DNA from 4 places in the Paenibacillus sp. FSL H7-0350 genome. Region 1 is predicted to be linked to each of the others. Evidence: riboswitches for the same ligand, from Rfam matches in the RefSeq annotation. Region 1 holds a riboswitch; each other region holds the start of a gene.

What was found. Region 1 has a riboswitch for cyclic di-AMP ahead of NYE24_RS04390 (alpha/beta hydrolase). Riboswitches for the same ligand answer to the same signal wherever they lie in the genome.
Region 2: linked by a shared signal. The riboswitch ahead of NYE24_RS05015 (APC family permease) and the one ahead of NYE24_RS04390 (alpha/beta hydrolase) in region 1 are both predicted to bind cyclic di-AMP.
Region 3: linked by a shared signal. The riboswitch ahead of NYE24_RS20655 (C40 family peptidase) and the one ahead of NYE24_RS04390 (alpha/beta hydrolase) in region 1 are both predicted to bind cyclic di-AMP.
Region 4: linked by a shared signal. The riboswitch ahead of NYE24_RS20235 (3D domain-containing protein) and the one ahead of NYE24_RS04390 (alpha/beta hydrolase) in region 1 are both predicted to bind cyclic di-AMP.

The regions. Positions count from the first base shown of each region.
Region 1 is NZ_CP151972.1:949,237-954,367, forward strand. It holds gene NYE24_RS04370 (Na+/H+ antiporter subunit D) at 1-1,027, shown strand, start outside; gene NYE24_RS04375 (Na+/H+ antiporter subunit E) at 1,033-1,515, shown strand; gene NYE24_RS04380 (Na(+)/H(+) antiporter subunit F1) at 1,515-1,808, shown strand; gene mnhG (monovalent cation/H(+) antiporter subunit G) at 1,798-2,157, shown strand; cyclic di-AMP (ydaO/yuaA leader) riboswitch at 2,155-2,287, shown strand; gene NYE24_RS04390 (alpha/beta hydrolase) at 2,295-3,107, shown strand; gene NYE24_RS04395 (TrkH family potassium uptake protein) at 3,187-4,545, shown strand; partial or broken gene NYE24_RS04400 (GNAT family N-acetyltransferase) at 4,627-4,740, opposite strand; gene NYE24_RS04405 (arsenite methyltransferase) at 4,761-5,131, opposite strand, start outside.
Region 2 is NZ_CP151972.1:1,079,209-1,084,339, reverse strand. It holds gene NYE24_RS05030 (ATP-binding protein) at 1-388, shown strand, start outside; gene NYE24_RS05025 (DsbA family protein) at 481-1,239, shown strand; gene NYE24_RS05020 (disulfide oxidoreductase) at 1,236-1,670, shown strand; cyclic di-AMP (ydaO/yuaA leader) riboswitch at 1,897-2,056, shown strand; gene NYE24_RS05015 (APC family permease) at 2,186-4,003, shown strand; gene NYE24_RS05010 (ABC transporter ATP-binding protein) at 4,191-4,997, shown strand; gene NYE24_RS05005 ((2Fe-2S)-binding protein) at 5,007-5,131, shown strand, end outside.
Region 3 is NZ_CP151972.1:4,494,256-4,499,386, reverse strand. It holds gene NYE24_RS20665 (hypothetical protein) at 1-189, shown strand, start outside; cyclic di-AMP (ydaO/yuaA leader) riboswitch at 402-540, shown strand; gene NYE24_RS20660 (C40 family peptidase) at 598-1,026, shown strand; cyclic di-AMP (ydaO/yuaA leader) riboswitch at 1,414-1,556, shown strand; gene NYE24_RS20655 (C40 family peptidase) at 1,561-2,052, shown strand; gene NYE24_RS20650 (GNAT family protein) at 2,325-2,810, shown strand; gene NYE24_RS20645 (cytochrome c) at 2,938-3,294, shown strand; gene NYE24_RS20640 (4a-hydroxytetrahydrobiopterin dehydratase) at 3,426-3,701, opposite strand; gene NYE24_RS20635 (hypothetical protein) at 3,910-4,203, opposite strand; gene motA (flagellar motor stator protein MotA) at 4,407-5,131, shown strand, end outside.
Region 4 is NZ_CP151972.1:4,414,107-4,419,237, reverse strand. It holds gene rsmA (16S rRNA (adenine(1518)-N(6)/adenine(1519)-N(6))-dimethyltransferase RsmA) at 26-910, opposite strand; gene rnmV (ribonuclease M5) at 907-1,458, opposite strand; gene NYE24_RS20235 (3D domain-containing protein) at 1,620-2,780, opposite strand; cyclic di-AMP (ydaO/yuaA leader) riboswitch at 3,068-3,296, opposite strand; gene NYE24_RS20230 (TatD family hydrolase) at 3,496-4,266, opposite strand; gene NYE24_RS20225 (HD domain-containing protein) at 4,321-5,131, opposite strand, start outside.

The sequences.
Region 1 (5,131 bases):
AGGGACCAAGCTGCAGTTACGGGAGACAGCGAAATACCTGCTGATCAATATTGTGTCGTCAACGTTGTTTGTAGCAGCTGTAGCGTATCTGTATGCGGCAGTAGGGACGCTGAATATGGCGCATTTGTCACAGCGTATTGCTGAAGCGGGGCAAGGCGGTATATTGAACGTAATTGCTGTGCTTTTTTTAATCGTCTTCTCCTTAAAAGCGGGGCTGTTCCTGTTCTATTGGCTCCCGGGATCGTACGGCGCACCGCCTTCGGCGATCAGGGCACTATTTGGTGCTCTTCTTACCAAAGTAGGACTATATGCCATTATCCGCACGTTCACCCTGATGTTTGTGAATGATACCAGTCTCACGCATAGTTTGATCGCCTGGATGGCTGCGGCAACCATGATTCTGGGCAGCATAGGGGCAGTGGCCTACAAGGATATCCCTCGGATTCTTAATTATAATGTCATTATTAGTGTCGGATTTGTGGCTTTCGGGCTTGCTGCAGGTACCGGGGATTCGCTGAACGGAGTCATCTTCTATCTGCTTCACGATATGCTGGCTAAAGGGCTCCTGTTTATACTGGGCGGATTAATCATCTCCGCAGCAGGAACAGATCGTTTGAGTGGAATGGGAGGCATGATTAAGAAATACCCGCTCCTGGGCTGGATGTTCTTTATATTGACCCTTGCTCTGGTGGGGATTCCGCCGCTGAGCGGTTTTGCCGGAAAGCTGCTGATCATCCGCGGAGCTTTGGATGCCGGTATGCTGACACTGTCTCTTATCGGTCTCGGCTCAAGCTTTATGGTGCTGTATTCCTTAATCAAGATGTTCAGGCTGGCCTTCTGGGGAAATGAACCTGAGAGAGAACTGCCTGCTGTGAACCTGAAGAGAGCTTCTGCTGTCGCCGCTGCACTGCTTGTGCTTGTCATTGCAATGGGTATTGGAGCAGATGCTCTATATGCCTATGTAGCACAGGCCGGAGAGGTTCTGGCTTCACCTGCGGAATACATTCAAGCCATACTGAAGGAGTAGATATAATGACTCTACAATTCTTGTTTAATCTGTTAGTTGCTTTATTGTGGATGGCAATCAATAATAGCAGCTCCGGCGCCACTTTTCTTATCGGGTTTCTGCTCGGCATAGGGATGCTGCTGTTATTCAGAAGATCCAAGCCCCAGGCCCGGCCATTTTATTTAAAACGTCTATGGTCCATATTGAAGCTGCTGCTGATCTTTATCCGCGAATTGACCATCTCGAACTTTGTGGTGATTTATCATATTCTTCGTCCGAAGCTGGCGATCCGCCCTGGAATATTCGCCTATGAGACAGCCTTAACCTCAGCCTGGGAAGTTACACTGTTGTCTTGTCTGATATGTCTGACTCCTGGCACGCTAACTCTCGACGTGTCAAGGGATGGGAAGACCTTATATATTCATGCTATTGACATCAAAGATGCTGAGGAAATGGTGAAGCAGATCCGGGGGAATTTCGAACAAGTGATCATGGAGGTGACCCGCTGATGGTCTCCGTACTATTAACTACCGCATTGACCATTCTGGGAATGGCCATACTCGCGTGCCTGTACCGGCTTCTGAAAGGACCTACCCGTTCGGATAGGGTGGCGGCCCTAGATACGATAGGCATTCATGTACTGGCTATGATTACTGTCATTAGTATGCTGCTGGATACCCGCAATTTTCTTGAGGTAATTCTGGTTATCGGTATTCTGACGTTTATTGGAACCACTGCACTCGCAAGGTATATCGAACGTGGGGTTGTTGTGGAAGAAGGAGGGGAACTGCATGACAGGTGAGTTGTTTAGCTCGATTCTAGTAGTGCTGGGCGCCATTTTTTGCGGCATTAGTGCCTTTGGTCTGATCCGGCTGCCCGATGTCTATCTGCGTTCACATGCGGCCACCAAAAGTGCAACGTTCGGGGTGTTATGTTTATTGGGCGGCGGCTTCCTTTACTTTTGGTTCAAAGATGGAGAGATCAGTGTCAAGCTGCTGCTGGCGATTCTTTTTGTATTCATCACTTCACCGGTCGCAGGCCATCTAAATGGCCGGGCGGCCTACCGTTCGGGCGTTCCCTTGTGGAAAAACAGCATACAAGACGATCTGCTTACCCATACGGAAAGAAGTAAGGAGCAATCTGAGAAATGATATTTGCCGCTGAATTCCTGTAAAGGAAACGGGGGAACCAAAAGTTCCGGGGTGAATCTCGAGAATATCGAGTAGGGCTACTCAGGTCCGAATCCGTCAGCTAACCCCGTAAGCGTTCATGAGAGGGGAATCCTGCAGTGCCTATTGTTGATGTCAACGGAACAACCTTGTATTATGAGATATCGGGTAGCGGTCTGCCCATCGTTTTTATCCATGATTATTCGACCTCCCACCATCTTTTTGAACCACAGGCGGAATATTTCAGTAAGCGCGCGAAAGTAATTGTCTATGATCTAAGAGGAAACGGGCTGTCGGGGAAGATGAATGTTGAGATTGGCCGGATCTTAGACACTCAAGTTGAGGATCTAAAGGCATTATTAGATAAACTGGATGTAGAAAAGATTGTAATTGTAGCCTGCTCCACTGGAGCTATACTTGCCCAGAAGTTCGCCTATCTGTTCCCTGAGCGGGTGATTACCATGATTTGGGTGGATAGTTATTTTCAAGGTGATTACTCTGCTAGTGGAAGTAAGTTGAAAGAAGCGTTGCAGTTCTGTGCCTGGATTTCTCATTATCTCCCTGCTGAAATGTTTATCAAGCCTTTACGTATCACCTATCACCGGTGGCTCTTGGCTTACCATATCTTGAGAAAAGAGCTTATGCATAAACGGACGACAGAATGGATTAAGCAACGCATGGCGTTGAAGTATTCGGACGGTTACGGGTTTGCGCTGCGGCTGCAAATTCCGGTGCTGATCGTGTCAGGTAATCACAATGAGCGGGTGTTAGAGCAAGTTAAAAAAACAGCGGCTAAGTATCCCAAAGCTCATTTAGCGATCATCGAGAATGCCATGTATCCTAGTCACCTATGTCAACCGCAATTATTTAACCGGCTTTTGCTCGATTATCTAAAGGACCAACAGTGTTTTCAACAAGAGCTACCTGGCTGATGCTCTCACTGGACACACAGCCTTGAAGGTGACGCAGCGCTGTTTATTTACGAAAAGAATCATTACAGGAGCCAGTGATATGTTTAAAAAAAGGTGCCTTTGGTTTACTCGAAAACTCAGTCTAACCTCATCAAGAATTATTCTTTTAGGTTTTGCTGTAACCATCATTCTGGGGACAATTATGTTGTCCTTACCGGTATCTTCATCCACCGGAACTAGTGTGGGATGGCTAAATGCATTGTTTACCTCAACTTCAGCTGTGTGTGTCACTGGACTGGTGGTGCTGGATACAGGAACCGACTTCTCCAACTTTGGACAAATCATTATCCTGCTCCTCATTCAAATCGGAGGATTAGGATTCATGACGTTCAGTGTTCTAATTGCCGTAATTCTGGGGAAGAAGATTGGGCTGAAGGAGCGTTTACTCATCCAACAATCTTCGAACTCCATTGAAACACAAGGGGTCGTCCGGTTATCACTAAGCATTGTGCTGATCTCATTTATCTTCGAAACTCTTGGGGCATTGTTGTTGACCGTCCGGTGGGCAAATGACCTGGGTGTTGCCAAAGCCTTATATTATGGAATTTTCCATTCCATCTCGGCCTTTAATAACGCAGGTTTTTCATTATGGTCGGATAGTCTGAGCCGGTATGTCGGTGATCCGTTAGTCAATATTGTCATTTCATTTTTATTTATCATTGGTGGAATTGGATTTATTGTGATTCTGGATCTATACCGCAAGAGAAGCTGGAAGGCTCTGTCTTTTCACACAAAAATCGTGCTAATCACTTCAGGAGTGCTTTGTTTTGCAGGGTTTCTGGTCATATTTGTGTTTGAGCTTTTTAATACCAGAACATTTGGTACACTCACATGGGGGGAAAGAATCTGGGGTGGATATTTCCAGGGAGTGGTTACCCGCACAGCGGGGTTCAACTCCATTGATATTGGTGCGATGTTACCGGCGTCCCAGTTCTTTATGATCTTTCTGATGTTCATAGGAGCTTCATCAGGCTCGACAGGCGGGGGGATCAAGACGACCACCTTTGCGGTACTCATATTAAGCATCTTCTCAACCATCAAGGGGAATGCTGATGTGCAGCTGCTAAAAAAACGGATACCTCAAGATCTTATTTTCAGATCATTGGCTGTAATGACCATCTCCTTAGGCCTTGTTCTTGGAGCAACCTTTTTATTAACAATTACTGAATATACCCGCCATACGGATATTCTTGCTCTTTTATTTGAAGCTACATCAGCCTTTGGAACCGTGGGCATGTCCATGGGCTTAACCCCTGATCTGTCACCGATTGGTAAATGTATCATCATAGTTATAATGTATATTGGGAGACTGGGCCCTTTAACCTTAGCCTTTGCCTTGGCACAAAAAAGTGTTAAACAGAAGTACCGTTACCCAGAGGACAAGTTGCTGATTGGTTAGTAAGTAGGGAGTAGTTGGAACTGATTAAAAGGAGAAGTTCTTCCGTTTACGGGTAGAACTTCTCCTTTTTTATCTTCATTTTTATAGTAGAAGCTTCTCCATAATCATCACATCAATAAACGTTTTGTCTATAATCCCCTGCTTCTCCAATAGACCCACCTGCCGGTAGCCCATCTTCCGATACAACCCTTGACCACTCTCATTAGATCATCTCCTTAAGATTGTTTTCTCGCTTTAATCACAGCAGAGACGATGTATTGCTCAACGTTCGCACCGGGAACCCAATCTTTGATAAATGTTCTGGATTCGTCTTTGGGCTCAATATGGATCTCAGTAAAGCCGCTTTCCTGAAGCATCATCTCCAGATCAGAAATGAAAGAGGCCCCGGAGATACAACCCGAATATAATTCGCCCAGGTCATTTTTGATTTCGGGGGGTAGCTCAGCTGTAGTTACAATATCAGAGATGGCCAGACGCCCTCCGGGCATAAGAACGCGATAGGCTTCACGGAATACTTGCTGCTTATCAGGCGAGAGGTTAATCACACAGTTGGAGATTATGACATTAACCGAGTTGTCGGCCGCCG
Region 2 (5,131 bases), 130 kb from region 1:
CGGCAATGCGGTGAAATTCACGCCATCCGGCACGGTAACGGTTAAGGTGGAGTCCTATGGCGTCAGGGAGACCGCTCAGGCGCTGCAATTCATGGTGCGCGACACCGGCATTGGCATCTCCCCGGATAAGCTGCAGCTGCTCTTCCAGTCCTTCTCGCAGGTGGACGCGTCGCATACCCGCAAATACCCCGGAACGGGTCTGGGCCTTGCGATCTGCAAGAAGCTTGTAGACCTGATGCAAGGAGAGATCTGGGCAGAACCGGCAGAGGGAGGCGGTACACAATTCTTCTTCAGAATTAAGCTGCAGTCGCAGGAGCATTCCCCGGAGGTATTCTTCGGCAAGGATACAGGGGGCGGGGAGTCAGCAGAGGAGAACGAAGCCGTATAAGCAGCGATTGCCAACAAGAGAGTTAACATTATATAATTTGAAAGTAACTATTCTTTTATCACGACAGTCCTGAGGACGGAAAGGAACTCTCTTTGAGCAAAACAAAAAAGAACAATGTCATGGCTCCCCAAATGAGCAAGCAGGAGAAGCGCAGGGCAGAGCAGGAACAGCAGAAGCAGAAAACGAGAATTCTGATCGTGAGTACGGTGGCTATCGTCGTTATTATTTTTGTAGGCTTATTCATACTTGCTTCGAAGGACTCTTCTCCTGCCGGTACAGACAGTAAGCCGGTTGCCTTCAATTACAGCGAAATGATGCGGCTTGGCAAGGAGGATGCTCCGGTTAAAATTGTGGAATTCGGCGATTTCAAATGTCCGGCTTGCGCCCAGTTCACCGGTGTGATCAAACCGCAGATCGTTCAGGGTTATGTAGATCAGAATAAAGCAGCCTTCTATTTCGTGAATCTGGCCTTCATCGGCAAGGATTCCAGAACGGCCTCCCTGGCAGCGCTATCGGTGTATCATCAGAACCAGGAAGCGTTCTGGAAATACTTCGATGCGATCTATGCCAACCAGGGGAATGAAGATAAGGAGTGGGCTACGCCTGACTTCATGGTGAGTCTCGCCAAGCAGCTGGGGCTGCCGGTCGATTATGACCTGCTGCGCAAGGATATTGACGACCGCACCTATGCGAAGGAGCTGGACCGGGATATTCAGCTTGGCACGGATGCGGGCGTAACGAATACACCTTCCTTGTTCGTGAACGGCATCAAGGTGAAGGAGCCTTTCAATATGGAGGAGATTGACGCTCAGATTCAAGCAGCTACAGCAGCAGCGGGAGCTGCCCAATGACAGCCTTCTCTACCTTCTGCCGGCGTAATTGTCTCTACTTGGCCTGGTTCGTCTGTGTGGTGGCTGTAGCGGGAAGCCTGTATCTCAGTGAGGTCCTGCATTACGAGCCGTGCAAGCTGTGCTGGTTCCAGCGGATCTTCATGTACCCGCAGCTGTTCTTGCTGGGGATCGCCACCTACCGGGCGGACAAGCGGATCATTCCTTATGTGCTTCCCCTTAGTCTGATCGGCGGCTGTATCTCTATTTATCATTATGCAGAGCAGAAAATTCCGGCGCTCAGCAAGGTGCTTCCCTGCACCATCGGCGTACCGTGCAACAAGGATTATCTGAATTGGTTCGGATTTGTTACGATCCCTCTGCTTGCACTTATAGCCTTTGTCTTAATCTCCATTCTGCTCTGGACAGGACGGAAAGAGGAGACTGCAGAGTAAGAAGCTGACGGGCAGAAGGAAGAGAAGAGAATCCCCTTAATTTTAGCGAAAAATAATATACAAAAACCCTGTAAAATCACGCCATAAAGGGATAATGAAAGAGAATGAAAGATCAAGACATACCGGATGATGAATTTGGTTGTTTTGAGTGCTTTTCATTCTTTTTTCATTTGTTTCCACGCTTTACGGAAGACGTATTGTAGCTTAATATTAGTCCTTGTGAGAAGTTGAATATGCGCTGAATTTTCCGGAAGGAAAAACGGGGGAACCACACTTTGGCCAAGGCCAAAAGGGGTGAATCGGAGCAGGCCGCAAGGGCTGTAACCGTAGGGCTACCACAGTCCGAATCCGCCAGCTAACCTCGTAAGCCACTAGTGGGATAATGACCATGCACATTAGGCATGCGGATCATTTCCGTATGCTTATTTTGGTGCCTGCATTTATGAAATCCACTTATGAAAACAGCGCAGGGAAACCCCATTTTCAACTTAACCAAGAGAGGAACTGTTACTACAATGGTAAGCAAGGTAAAACGACTATTGATCGGGCGTCCGATGAAGTCGAACGAACTCGATCATGAAAAGTTATCCAAGGTGAAAGCACTGGCTGTCCTGTCTTCTGATGCGCTCTCGTCTGTAGCCTACGGAACAGAACAAATTCTAATCGTACTGGTGGCCGCCGGGTTCACCGCCATCTGGTACTCCTTGCCAATTGCATTAGCCGTACTGGGCTTGCTGGCTATTCTGATTCTGTCCTATCGGCAGACGATATTCGCTTATCCGCAGGGCGGAGGAGCTTATATTGTAGCCAAAACCAATCTTGGAGTGCATACTGGGCTTCTGGCTGGCGGCTCGCTGCTGGTGGATTACATTCTGACGGTGGCGGTAAGCGCCTCGGCGGGGACGGACGCGATCACTTCAGCTTTTCCAAATCTGCATAATCATAGTGTCCTCATAGCGGTATCTGTTATCGTACTCTTAACGATTGTTAATCTGCGCGGGGTGACCGAATCGGCTTCGTTCATCGCCATCCCGGTCTATCTGTTCGTCGTCTCCATCTTCGTGCTGATTATCGCAGGGATCTTCAAATATGCAACCGGCGGGGCTCATGCACACGTTCCTGAGATTGGTACGGCAGTCTCCAATGTCAGTATGTTCCTGCTGCTGAAGGCATTCAGCTCCGGTTGTTCGGCCCTAACCGGGGTAGAGGCGGTCTCCAATGCCATTCCTAACTTCAAAGCGCCGGCGGAGAAAAATGCAGCCAAAACGCTGATGCTCATGGGCCTCATTCTCGGAGCTATGTTCACAGGCATTACGCTGCTGGCTTACTGGTACGGCATCATGCCCGATGAGAAGGCCACCGTGGTCTCACAGATTACCGAGTCTACCTTCGGCCGTGGCGGGCTGTACTTCTTCATTCAGGGGATTACGGCGGTTATCCTGTTCCTGGCAGCCAATACGGCTTACTCGGCCTTCCCGCTGCTGGCGTTCATGTTCGCCAAAGACAAATATCTGCCCCATGCCTTCATGGTGCGCGGCGACCGGCTTGGCTTCTCCAACGGCATTATTTTCCTCGGCGTCATGTCGGCAGTGCTCGTAGCTGCATTTCACGGGAATACGGAAGGACTCATTCCATTATATGCAGTAGGGGTATTCATTCCGTTCACGCTGTCGCAGCTAGGAATGATGGTCCAATGGTACAGAACGAAGCCGCAAGGCTGGCAGAGCAAGTTCGCCGTGAATACGGTCGGGATGCTCACCACGTTAACGATCACCATGATCTTCATTATCACCAAATTCTCCAGCGTGTGGATGGCCTTCATCTTCCTGCCGGTCGTCATTATCGTGTTCCACCGGATTCACCGCCATTATATGAATATTGCCGATCAGCTGCGGATCTGTCCCGCTACCGATAAGCCTTGTATCAAAGGAAGCACCGTAGTCGTTCCGGTCGCCGGTGTGACCCGCGCAGTACTACATTCGATCAGCTATGCGAAGTCATTGACTGATAATGTGGTCGCTGTATATGTAGGCTTTGATGAAGAAGAGATTCACAAGATGGAGCAGAAGTGGGAGGAGTGGAACCCCGGAGTACGCCTGATCGTACTGCGCTCCCGCTACCGCAGTATTATCCGCCCGCTGGTGAAATTCATCGATACAGTAGAGTGGAAGACCTCTTCAACGGATCATATTACCGTCCTGATTCCGCAATTCGTTACCAAGCATTGGTGGCAGGCGGTGCTGCATAATCAGACCAGCTTGTTCATCCGCTCTTATCTGATGAATCAGAAGGATATTGTCATCGCCACGGTTCCTTTCCATCTGCATAAATAATATAGAAGATTATAGAAAGACGGCTGTTTCTGCTTCATGCGGAGGCGGCCGTTTTTACGTTTTAGTTGACAGAGATAATGAGAATCAATATCATCAATCTATAAGCAATAATTGAGCTTGTCTGTTTCATAGCCATATTTATAATAGAGGAGCCTTGCTCCATTACATTTATACGAGGAGTGTTATCATGTCGGAACGTTTAAATACAGAGCAGCTGAGCATCGGATATGCGGAGACAATGATTGTAAAGGGGCTGAATCTGTCGCTTCCGACAGGGAAGATTACGGCGCTCGTCGGAGCGAACGGCTCCGGGAAGTCCACGATTCTGAAGACGATGGCCCGGATCATGAAGCCTAAGAGCGGGAATGTCATGCTGGACGGGAAGTCCATTCATAATCTGTCTACCAAAGAGGTGGCCCGCCAGTTGGCGATTCTGCCGCAGAATCCTACTGCCCCGGACGGCTTAACGGTATCTGAGCTGGTAGGGTACGGCCGGTATCCGCATCAGAAGGGCTTCGGCAGCCTGACGCCTGAAGACCGCAGCATTATTGCCGAGGCGATTGAATTGACCGGTATGAATGAATTCCGTGACCGGCCGATTGACCGGCTCTCCGGCGGACAACGGCAGCGGGCCTGGATCGCTATGGCGCTGGCACAGCAGACGGAGATTCTGTTCCTTGATGAGCCGACGACTTTCCTGGATATGGCCCATCAGCTGGAGGTGCTTCAGCTGCTGCAGAAGCTGAATGAGCAGGAAGGCCGGACGATCATTATGGTTGTCCATGATTTGAACCATGCCTCCCGTTACGCGCAGCACATGGTAGCGATCAAATCCGGCAATGTGATCAGTGAAGGCGCTCCGAATGAGGTAATGACACCGGCAGTGCTGCGTGAGGTATTCGGCATTGAGGCGGATATTGTGCCTGATCCGCGTACAGGTGTGCCGCTCTGTCTGCCTTACGAGCTGGCTGCGTACAAAGTTGCCGGGCTGTAGGAGAGGAACATGAATGAATTCCTGAGGCAAGAATATAGTTCCAAGTTCGATCTCCATGCTAAGGTACCCGAAGGAGCCGTGTATTCCTTCGCCGTTGCAGAACTGGCAGAAGAGGCGGGGATGAGGACCTTCAT
Region 3 (5,131 bases), 3.5 Mb from region 1:
GGTATTTCCGTCATTCTGGGGGCGGGAAGCCTGGCCGTAATTCTGCTCTGTAGCGCCTCTGCTCTGTTCTATCCCGGATTGCCGGCACTTATGCTCCGCCAGGCAGCTCCGCTGCCCTCCACGCTGTTCAATATGTGGGGAATCGCTGCCCAGTACCACCTCTGGTCCAGTAAATCATTTCCACAATAATAAGCTGCTACAGCGGCATACTAAAAAGAGTCACAGCCCCTCATCAGGGAGCAGGACTCTTTTTTGCTTGAAGAGAAGGACAAAAGCATTTGCAAAAGGGTAAATCGTCTGATACAATGATGCCTGTACCACTAGTAACAAAGTTGTAATCTTTCAAACAGAATCTTCCGTATCTATTGCAATTTAATCAATGTCGATAAGTCACTGTTCTGGTGCATAAAACGCCGAATTCCCTGCACCGGGAAGTGGGGGAACCATATTTTGGGTGAATTGATCTCGCTTTAGAGGGGTCATAGGGGAACCTTCTACCGAATCCTTAAGCTAACCTCGCAGGCCCTGGAAGGAGTACATCTTTTGATTAGACAGAATTTCAAGAAAAAATGCACCGCAGCGGCGCTGGGTCTTGTGATGGTATTCACACTCGGAGCGGGCAGTGCCTTCGCAGATTCCAAAATGGATACTGTGATTTCAAAAACCATTGGAACGTCGTATAAAACCGGGGGCACAACCACCAGCGGCTTCGACTGTTCCGGATTTACCAAGTATGTGTTCAAGAATGTCGGGCTTACCTTGCCCCGTACATCCAAAGCACAGTACAAAGTTGGAACAACAATATCCAAGAGCAATCTACGCTCCGGAGATCTCGTGTTCTTCAATACTCTGGGTAACGGAGTTTCCCATGTCGGTATTTATGTTGGAAACGGGAAGTTCGCACAGTCCTCCAGTTCACGTGGTGTAACCATCAGTTCGATGAGCCAGTCTTACTGGGCCAACCGCTACGTTGGCGCCAAAAGAGTAATGAGCACAACAGCCTACCAAGCTGTCGCTTACGATTGAACTTTTGAAGCATACCCCGAATATTTCATCCTCTAACAACTAAATGTAACTTATACGAGCCCGGGATGATTATTGCCGTAATCATTTCCGGGTTTTTCCTTTTCCTTATTCTACCTTTTACCCGAATCCACAGCCTTGAAACAGCATTTTATTGCAAAAACAAAGAAAAAATCATATAAAACAACCCCGGCGCATAGATATGAGTCTTTCGAAAGGGCTATAACTCTAAAAAACAGCAAAAAAGATGGATTAATATGTTATAAGTGATTGCCAAGCGCCTTAGTCTTTGTTACAATTATCGCAGTGAGCTTTTAGTAACATTTTTGTAATTATTGAATCGCTTTTAACAAAGGTTTTGTCATGTATTGAATGAACCGCTAATCCTAATCAACAGTCGTGCCGAGTTCCCTAATGAATTAGGGAAACGGGGGAACCACTTTGGGTGAATTGACCTCCTATTCTAAGAGGGGTCATAGGGGACCTTCAACCGAACCCTTAAGCTAACCTCGTAGGCATTGGAAGGGGTATTTACTTTTGAAGAAGAAGCTAGCAGCCGCAGTACTAAGCTTGTCCATTATCTTCACAATCGGAGCAGGAAGCGCTTTCGCGGATTCCAAAATGGATAAAGTGATCGACAAAGCCATCGGAACCAAATACGTATCCGGCGGTACATCAACTAACGGGTTTGATTGCTCCGGATTTACAATGTATGTTTTTGATAAGATCGGCATTAACCTGCCCCATCAATCCGGCTCTCAGTACCAGATGGGTACTGACGTGTCCCTTGACGAGATGAGACCAGGCGATCTTGTATTCTTCAATACAAGCGGTAAGGGCATATCCCATGTAGGTATCTATGTTGGTGACGGCGAATTCGCCCATGCCTCTTCCTCACGCGGTGTAACCATCAGTTCGCTGAGTGACAGCTATTACGTCAACCGCTACGTTGGCGCCAAACGAATCATGAGTACAGATGCCTACAAGACTGTAGCTTCGGATTCCCAAGACAACGATGATGTACAATAATTCTTTGTAACCTACGCTCTTTTCCAAGATTTTTGCCGAAATCTTGGAGAAGGGCTTTTTTTTGTCTATAAAATTACTTACCCGTCTCTATATTTGTAAAACACCGATTCTGTACTTTCAGAAAATAATTATTGGCGTTTGTCAAGTTTCTGCATTTCCGCAAGGAATTTGCGTCGAAACTGGCTGTTTTTGTATATAATTAATAGAAGAACAAGTGGAAACGGCTTTTCCGTCCTTTAAAAGCAGTTTCGGCTGGAAGGAGGCCTCCCGTAATGATTAGCTCCCCGTTAACCTTTTATGTGGTGCCTATGGAACCGCAGCATGCCGCTGAGATCTGTGAGTGGAGCTACAAGCCTCCGTATAATATTTACGGCTGGATGTCCTGGGAGCAGATGCAGGCGCTGGGCGTGGAGTTCGGAGACCCGCAGCTTCGCAGTGAGCAATATGTATCTGTAGTGAACGGACAGGGGGATCTGTGCGGCTTCGCCCAGCTCTTTCCGATGGAGGGGGTAGTCCGGCTTGGTGTCGGAATGCGGCCCGAGCTGTGCGGCCATGGAATGGGGCATCTGTTCATGAAGGCTATTGTGCAGGCAGCACGGGCGCGATACCCGGAGCGTGAGATCGACCTGGAGGTGCTGACCTGGAACCAGCGCGCCATCCGCGCTTACCAGAAATGCGGATTCACTATAACGGATACCTATGAACGCCGCACCCCGACCGGCAATAAGCCTTTTTATTGCATGGTCTATGAGGAATAGCACTGGAGACAGATTGATTTGCAAAAAAATGGATCGTTTGTGTTCATTTTTTTGACACAAATACTATGATAACGCTTCACCATCCGCTATAATGGAGTCAGCAGCTTACATGGAGGGACGGATGCAGATGCAGAAATGGATCATGAGCGGTTTGTTTTTTGCCGCCTGTGCCTTTGCAGTAATCTTAATGTTTACCTTACCCGGTAAATCCGAGGTGGCGGAGCAGAACAAGCCGACCATGCCGGAGGTTGTGCTGGACGCTGCTGGCGCAGAAGCTACAGTGAAGGCCAATTGTATCTCCTGCCACGGTGACCAGCTTCAGGGCGGGGCGGGACCCAGCCTGCAGCAGGAAGGCGCTTCGCATGACGCGCCGCAGATCTACAGCATAGTCACCAAGGGCCGCGGACAGATGCCTTCCTTCAAAGACAGGCTGGCCCCTGAAGAGATTGCGAATGTAGCCCTATGGCTGGCCGAGAAGAAATAATCCGCAACCTGTACAAACACCATGCTCTTCATTTCAAATGTATAATGCCCGTGACGAGGATAACGAATGATCCTTGCACGGGCATTTCTATTGATCAGATATTCCTATTGTCTCCATAGGAGCCTTGTCCTCTAGCGGGTCTTCTCAAATGCCTCATTAAATTCATGCGCCTGGCGGAGATCAAGCTTCTCCACATCTGCAGCCAGCCGCAGAACAACCGTCTTGTAATCAATGGTGATATGCGGGTGATGGTCAAAGGCCTCCGAAATTGCCGCTACCTCATCCACAAAAGCAATTCCCTTCATATATTCACTGAACATATATTTGCGCACCAGCCTATCCCTCTCCAGCTTCCAGCCCTCAAGCTTGCCGATCTGCTCCTGAAGTTGTTCCTCAGTTAATTGCAATTCGTTTCCTCCCTTGCTAAGTTAACGGTTCCTTAATCCTTCTTGCCTTCAAATAAAACATCCCTCAGCTTCTGAAAGTCCAAGGGATGTGCCAGGCTAAAGATTTTTGATTAAATGTATTCTGACATCCCGGCAATTAGTACTCCACTTCCAATTTTAACATGGCTGGATGCCCGGGACAAACCCGCTGCCGCATTTCCCCCCTGTTTTATACAAGAACGACCGAAGCCAGATCCTCATCGCCCAGCAGAATATTAATGCGGTGTGTTTCTTTATCGTACATTACAACTCCGCTGCCCACCTGAATGACCGGCTCGTTGCCCAGCGCGTAGAACAGGTCTTCCGCAAGCGCCTCCCAGACCTCCTGCCTTGATTCCTCCGGCAGATTTGTCCACTCTTCAGGCTCCATTTCAAAAAAAATGTACCCGTCTGCAATCCGTCCAACGGCTCCTGTCAGTTCAACCAGAATTTCACCGTAATCTCTGCCATGCTTAACTCCCACATCAATCACTCCGTTTTCTTCGCTGATGAATAATAACCTACCTTATCTATTATAGCCGAAAAAATCACTTCACAAAAAAGGGAATGATGTCGATAAAGAAGAATATACGTGATTTGGTTACGAACAGAGTGTTCTCCCGCGGTTCAAGGACGAAATACGCGGTTAGTCGATCACTTCTTAATTCTCATGGACGAGGTGTATAAATGGAAATCTCAACAATTCTAGGCCTGGTTTTTGGTCTGGTCGCAGTAATCTGGGGGATGATTCTCAAGCATGCTCCGCTTGCAAGCTTGAACAACCCCGCTGCCTATGTCATCATTTTTCTTGGCACGGCTGCCTCCATCTTCATGGCCTTTCCGATGTCGGAAGTCAAGAATTTCCCTAAGCTGTTGAAGATCCTGTTTACGAAGAAAAAGATGGTCGGTAAGCCCGAACTGATTACCATGTTCATGGAATGGGCATCCATTACCCGCCGCGAAGGACTGCTCGCTCTGGAATCCAATGTCGATGAAATTGAAGATAACTTCCTCCGAAACGGCATGCGGATGATTATTGACGGCAATGATCAGGAGTTCGTCCGTGATGTATTAATGGAAGATATTCATGCCACTGAAGACAGACATAAGGCCGGAGCCTTGATCTTCTCCCAGGCCGGGATGTATGCCCCTACACTAGGGGTACTCGGGGCTGTTATCGGGCTGATTGCCGCCTTGGGTGATATGAGTAACATGGACGTCCTGGCCCATGCGATTGCCGGTGCCTTCATTGCAACCCTGCTCGGGATATTCACCGGTTATGTTATGTGGCACCCTATGGCGAACAAGCTGAAGCGGATATCCAAACGCGAGATTGAAGTCCGCCTGATGATGGTGGAGGGTCTGCTCTCCATTCAGTCCGGGGTGTCTACCATAGCCATTAACCAGAAGCT
Region 4 (5,131 bases), 3.5 Mb from region 1:
ATCCGCCGGGAGGGTTTTCTGTATTCTATGCGATGCCTGCGGCCAGAAGAACCGCACTGAGCCGGGCATACTCTTCAATGCTAAGCGTCTCGCCGCGCCGCGAGGGTTCAATACCGGCTTCAGAGAGCAGCGCCTCCAGGCGCTCCCGCCCTTCTTCCGGGAAGAAGCGGGCCTTAAGATTATTGGCAATCGTCTTGCGCCGCTGGGTAAAGGACGCCTGAACCACACCAAAGAAATGCTTCTCGTCCGCTACCTCCACCGGAGGACGTTCTCTGACCTTCAGCCGGATCACAGCAGATTCAACGTTCGGCTGCGGGATGAACACCGTACGCGGCACCATGCAGACCAGCTCAGGCTCGCTGTAATACTGGACGGCAATACTCAGGCTGCCGTACTCCTTGCCGCCCGGAGACGCCGCCATACGCTCGGCAACCTCCTTCTGGATCATGACCACGATATTATCCAGCGGCAACTTCTCCTCCAGCAGCTTCATGAGGATGGGAGTAGTCACATAATACGGCAGATTAGCTACTACACTAACCCGGTCCTTACCCGCGAAATCCTCAGCGAACAGCTCCTGCAGATTCACCTTCAGCACATCGTCATTGCGGATCTTCACATGGGGATATGGCGACAGGACATCCCTGAGAATCGGAATCAGCCTGCGGTCAATCTCTACTGCAGTAACAGCCCCGGCCGTCACCGCCAGCCGTTCCGTCAGTGCTCCGATTCCCGGCCCAATCTCAAGTGCACCGGCTGTGCTGTCCAGACCGGCGGCATCCACGATTTTGTCCAGAATATTCTGATCGATCAGAAAGTTCTGGCCCAGACTTTTTTTGAAGGAGAATCCGTAACGCTGAATTATTGCTTTGGTTCTTGTTGGGGACGAGATATTCTCGATACCGCTCATGAAGTAATGCCTCCCTGATCAATTTGGGCGAGGGCCTGCGCGAATTCTTCGCGGGTAATGCCGAACATCGCCAGACGTTTGTATAGCTGTTTGCCATTGCAATAACCGATACCGAGCAGATTGCCAAGCTGCATTCTGCGCTCAGCCGCCCGGGGATGCACCATCAGCCCTGCGGCCATGAGCTCATCCAGCCCGATGATAGGCGGCGCCCCCTCGAAGGAGGTATGTACATGCTCCAGCGCATGGCGGATAGCCTCAGGCGAAGCATTCTCTATTCCGATATCGCCTTTGCGGGTTGCATCCTTCTCAGGGATGAAGGCATGCTTGCAGCCCGGTACCTTGGCCGCAACGATTTTGCGGATTCGCTCTCCGGCATGATCCGGGTCGGTAAGAATAATTACACCCCGGCGCTCCATGGCCAGCTTGATCTTGGCAATGACCCTGCTATCCACTGCCGAACCCCCGGTTTCAATCGTATCGGCCTCAACCGCCCGCTTAACGGCAACAGTATCGCTTTTCCCTTCAACCACAATTAGCTCTTTAATCATAAATATTTTTACTCCTTACTCCAGAACGCAAAAAGAAGAGGATTCGCTCCCCTTCTTTTTGGCTAAAGAATGTATAAGTGATGAGCGGCAGCTCTCTGAAATTTCGTAAGTGCTTCCCTCACTATATCGTATTAACCGCTAATTTGCAAAAGACTTTACGTTTAGTTCAGCTCCGGCTTCACAGGTCCGATCACATAGAGTGTGCGCGACTTACGGCCGAAATTACGGGCATGGCTCAATGAATCGTAATAGACATCCACCTTGTTGCCTTTGATGGCACCGCCGGTATCCTCTGCTCGGCGAAACCCTAATCCTTCAATGTACACCCACCAGCCAATCGGTATAACACTAGGATCTACAGCTATAGTGCGGCCTTCCGTTACGCGTGTGCCGGAGGCAGTACGTGTTCCAATACCCGGTTCCTGCGACGAATACGCAGTCATGGATACGTTTTTGATCATTCTTTTGTACTCGAAATCCAGACCAGCCTTACTGGTAACATTGCTGACCCTTGCACTGGCTTTAGATGAGTTGGAGGTTGTTACAGGTTTGGAGACTTTGGCAGTAACTACGACGGGCTTAGGAAGCGGCTTGGTTCCAATGGCAATGACTTTGTCCTTGGTAACCGTCTGTACTTCCTTGCCGATCATGCGCATGGATGCCAGCTCGCCATCTTGATAGATCTTCTCGATGTGCTGAATCATTACGCCCGGCTTACCTGCCTGTGCCACTCTTACGGTTCCCTTGGTCAATGAGGGGTCTGCTGTCTTAATGACCCGGAAAGGCAAATTAGTTGTCCGTTGAACCACATGCTTGTTAATCCGGACAATTTTGATTTCCATGTCTGCAGATACTGCGGTTTCTAGCGAAGGGTAAATCTTGTCTAAGCCTTCCAGGCTATAGCCCAGCTTGTCGATGGCCTGACCAATAGTATCCTCGGTCGTAAATAACGTCTCGGTCTTTCCGTCTACGGTAAGAGCGAACTTCTTCGCAGTGTTAATCACGATACGGTCGCCGTCTTTTATTTCATCACTAAGGCCAATAGATAATTCATCATGCGCCTGCAGCGAAATCTGTTCCTTAGCCAGCATATCACTGAACAGCGTTTCCCGCGTCTCCAGTGTCTGTACCTGTCCGTCTATTACTAGGGTAATTTCTTTTTTGCTCTGACCGTGTACGTACAGCAGTATTAACAGTGCGATAACAATCGATGCCACACCGGCAAGTAAAACTACGCGGGGATTCACTTGCTTCAACCGTAATGCGAAAGACCTGCTGGATGATTGCGAATCATGGGATACCTCTGGTTGGAATACGCCCACTCTTTCCATCCTCCTTACATAGCCCCGTCGTCCAAGTTATATCAAGGTGACTGTATCACTTCTGACGAAACTAAGTTTGAGTTTGCAACAGGATACGCCCGCACTTGCTTCAGCGTTTCCTGCTCATGGATCGCCTGCTCGGCATAGTTACTCCGGAGATCTGTTATATAACAGTATGCCGGGAGCATTCTCATTATTCAAAACAAAAGAAGCCTAAAAAAGAGTTCTTAGAGGACTCTTTCGTGGCTTCCCGGTGTCGAATACGTCGGAATGCTTATGCACGAGGTTTCCTCTCTTACTTGCGCTTACGGGGTTAGCTGTCGGGTTCGGACATAAGAGAGACGCCCTATCTCAGGTCACCCGCTCACGGCGGTTGCCCTCAAATTCACCCCAAAGACCACGTAAAGAAATCAAATAATGCCTGCGGCAATTCTGTGCCAGTACTCTTGTACGTTCATGCGGCAGCGCATTATTGGTTCCCCCGTTCTCCATACGGAGACTCAGCGAGACGATCCATGAAATTAGTGACTGTCACAGTTACAACAGCTCACTGCACTGAAAAGATGATATCCTGTTTTGATACATGTTGTAAAGGACGATTCAACCACGTTTACGTAAAAAAATGATTAAAATATTGTAATAATCGGCCGTTTTTCAGTCAAAAAAGTTTAATATATCCGCTATACTTCATTTTTCACCGCTTTTACTCCCGTTTTCAGAGTATCCCAAATCGTTCCAGTGCGTTCGCATACGTAATTTCAGCCAATTCCTGTAATTCAATCCCTTTTATTGCCGCGGCCGCCTCCGCTACAAGCCTCACATGAGCGGTCTCATTTCGCTTGCCCCGGAAGGGGTGCGGAGTTAGATATGGGGAGTCGGTTTCGATCAGCAGCCGGTCTAGCGGAGTCTGGGCAAGCACCTCTTTGGGCACCCGGGCATTCTTGAACGTAATCGGTCCACCAAAAGAAAGATGGAATCCTAGTTCAAGACACATCTTGGCACTTTCCCAGCTGCCGGAGAAGGAGTGCATTACGCCGCCAACCTCGCCCGCCTTCTCCTCGCGGAGGATACGGATCACATCTTCATGAGCATCTCGGTTATGAATACAGATTGGCATCTTCAGCTCACGGGCCAGACCGATCTGCTTGCGGAATACATCATGCTGTACATCCTTAGGGGAGGTGTCCCAGTAGTAATCCAGCCCGATCTCACCGATGGCAACCACCTTGGGATGAGAGCATAAGGAGGCGATCCATTCCAGGTCTCCGTCCCTCATCGTGATGGCATCCTGGGGATGCCATCCTACGGCTGCATAAATATAATCATATTTCTCGGCAAGCTGCATGGTCGTCGGTATCGTCTCCCGGTTAAAGCCAATGTTGATCATCTTGCTGACGCCGGCTTCCAGCGCTCTGGCAATGACCTCTTCGCGGTCTTCGTCGAATTGTGGAGCATCCAGATGGGTATGGGTGTCGAATAACTGCATTACATTACATCCTTTCGGCCTGTTGTGTTATCTATAATTCCAAGCTTGATCTGATTATTTGGCAAAAATCTCTGCGATGGACGGCGGCAACTGTGAAAGGGCTTTCTGCAGCCTGTCCTGTGGAAAATACAGATGGTATCTGCCGCGGTGAATACCGCTGATGGAGCGTACAATGTCCGATACCTCGGAGATTTCCCTCAGCCGCTCATGCTTATCCAAAAGCAGGATCTGCTTGCTGTCAAAGCCGTCTCCCGGACGGAACACATCATAGGGAAGATCGGTGGGATAATCAATTTCCAGGTCATAATCGGGCCGGAGTCCCGCACCGGCGAAGCTGCGGCGGATTTCGTCAATTGTGTCAGAATCCAAATGCTCCATTTCCACATATTTATACAGTTTACGATGGATAAACCGGCTGCACAAGTCGCTCAGGATGTCATCCTCCTCCAGCGTCCACTGCATGAAGGCAGTCTGCATCAAGGCTTCATCCAGCAGCAGATACTGCCCTACCGTTACCTCTCCGCTGAACAGATCACTTAAGGGCTCAATCATGAAGCGGAAAGCATGCTGCTGCTGCACCAGCTCCTTGGCCCGGCGGAGAATCTGTCTGAGAATAATCTCTGAGCTGCGGGTTACCGGGTGGAAATAGACCTGCCAGTACATCTGATACCGTGACATTAGGTAATCCTCAATCGCATGCATCCCCGATTCCTTCACAACCACCCGGCCGTCATAAGGACGTAGCATCCGCAGAATCCGGTCGATGTCGATGGTTCCGTAATTCACCCCCGTATAATATGCATCCCGGAGCAGATAATCCATTCGGTCAGCATCAAGTGGTCCCGACACCAAATTGACAACAATT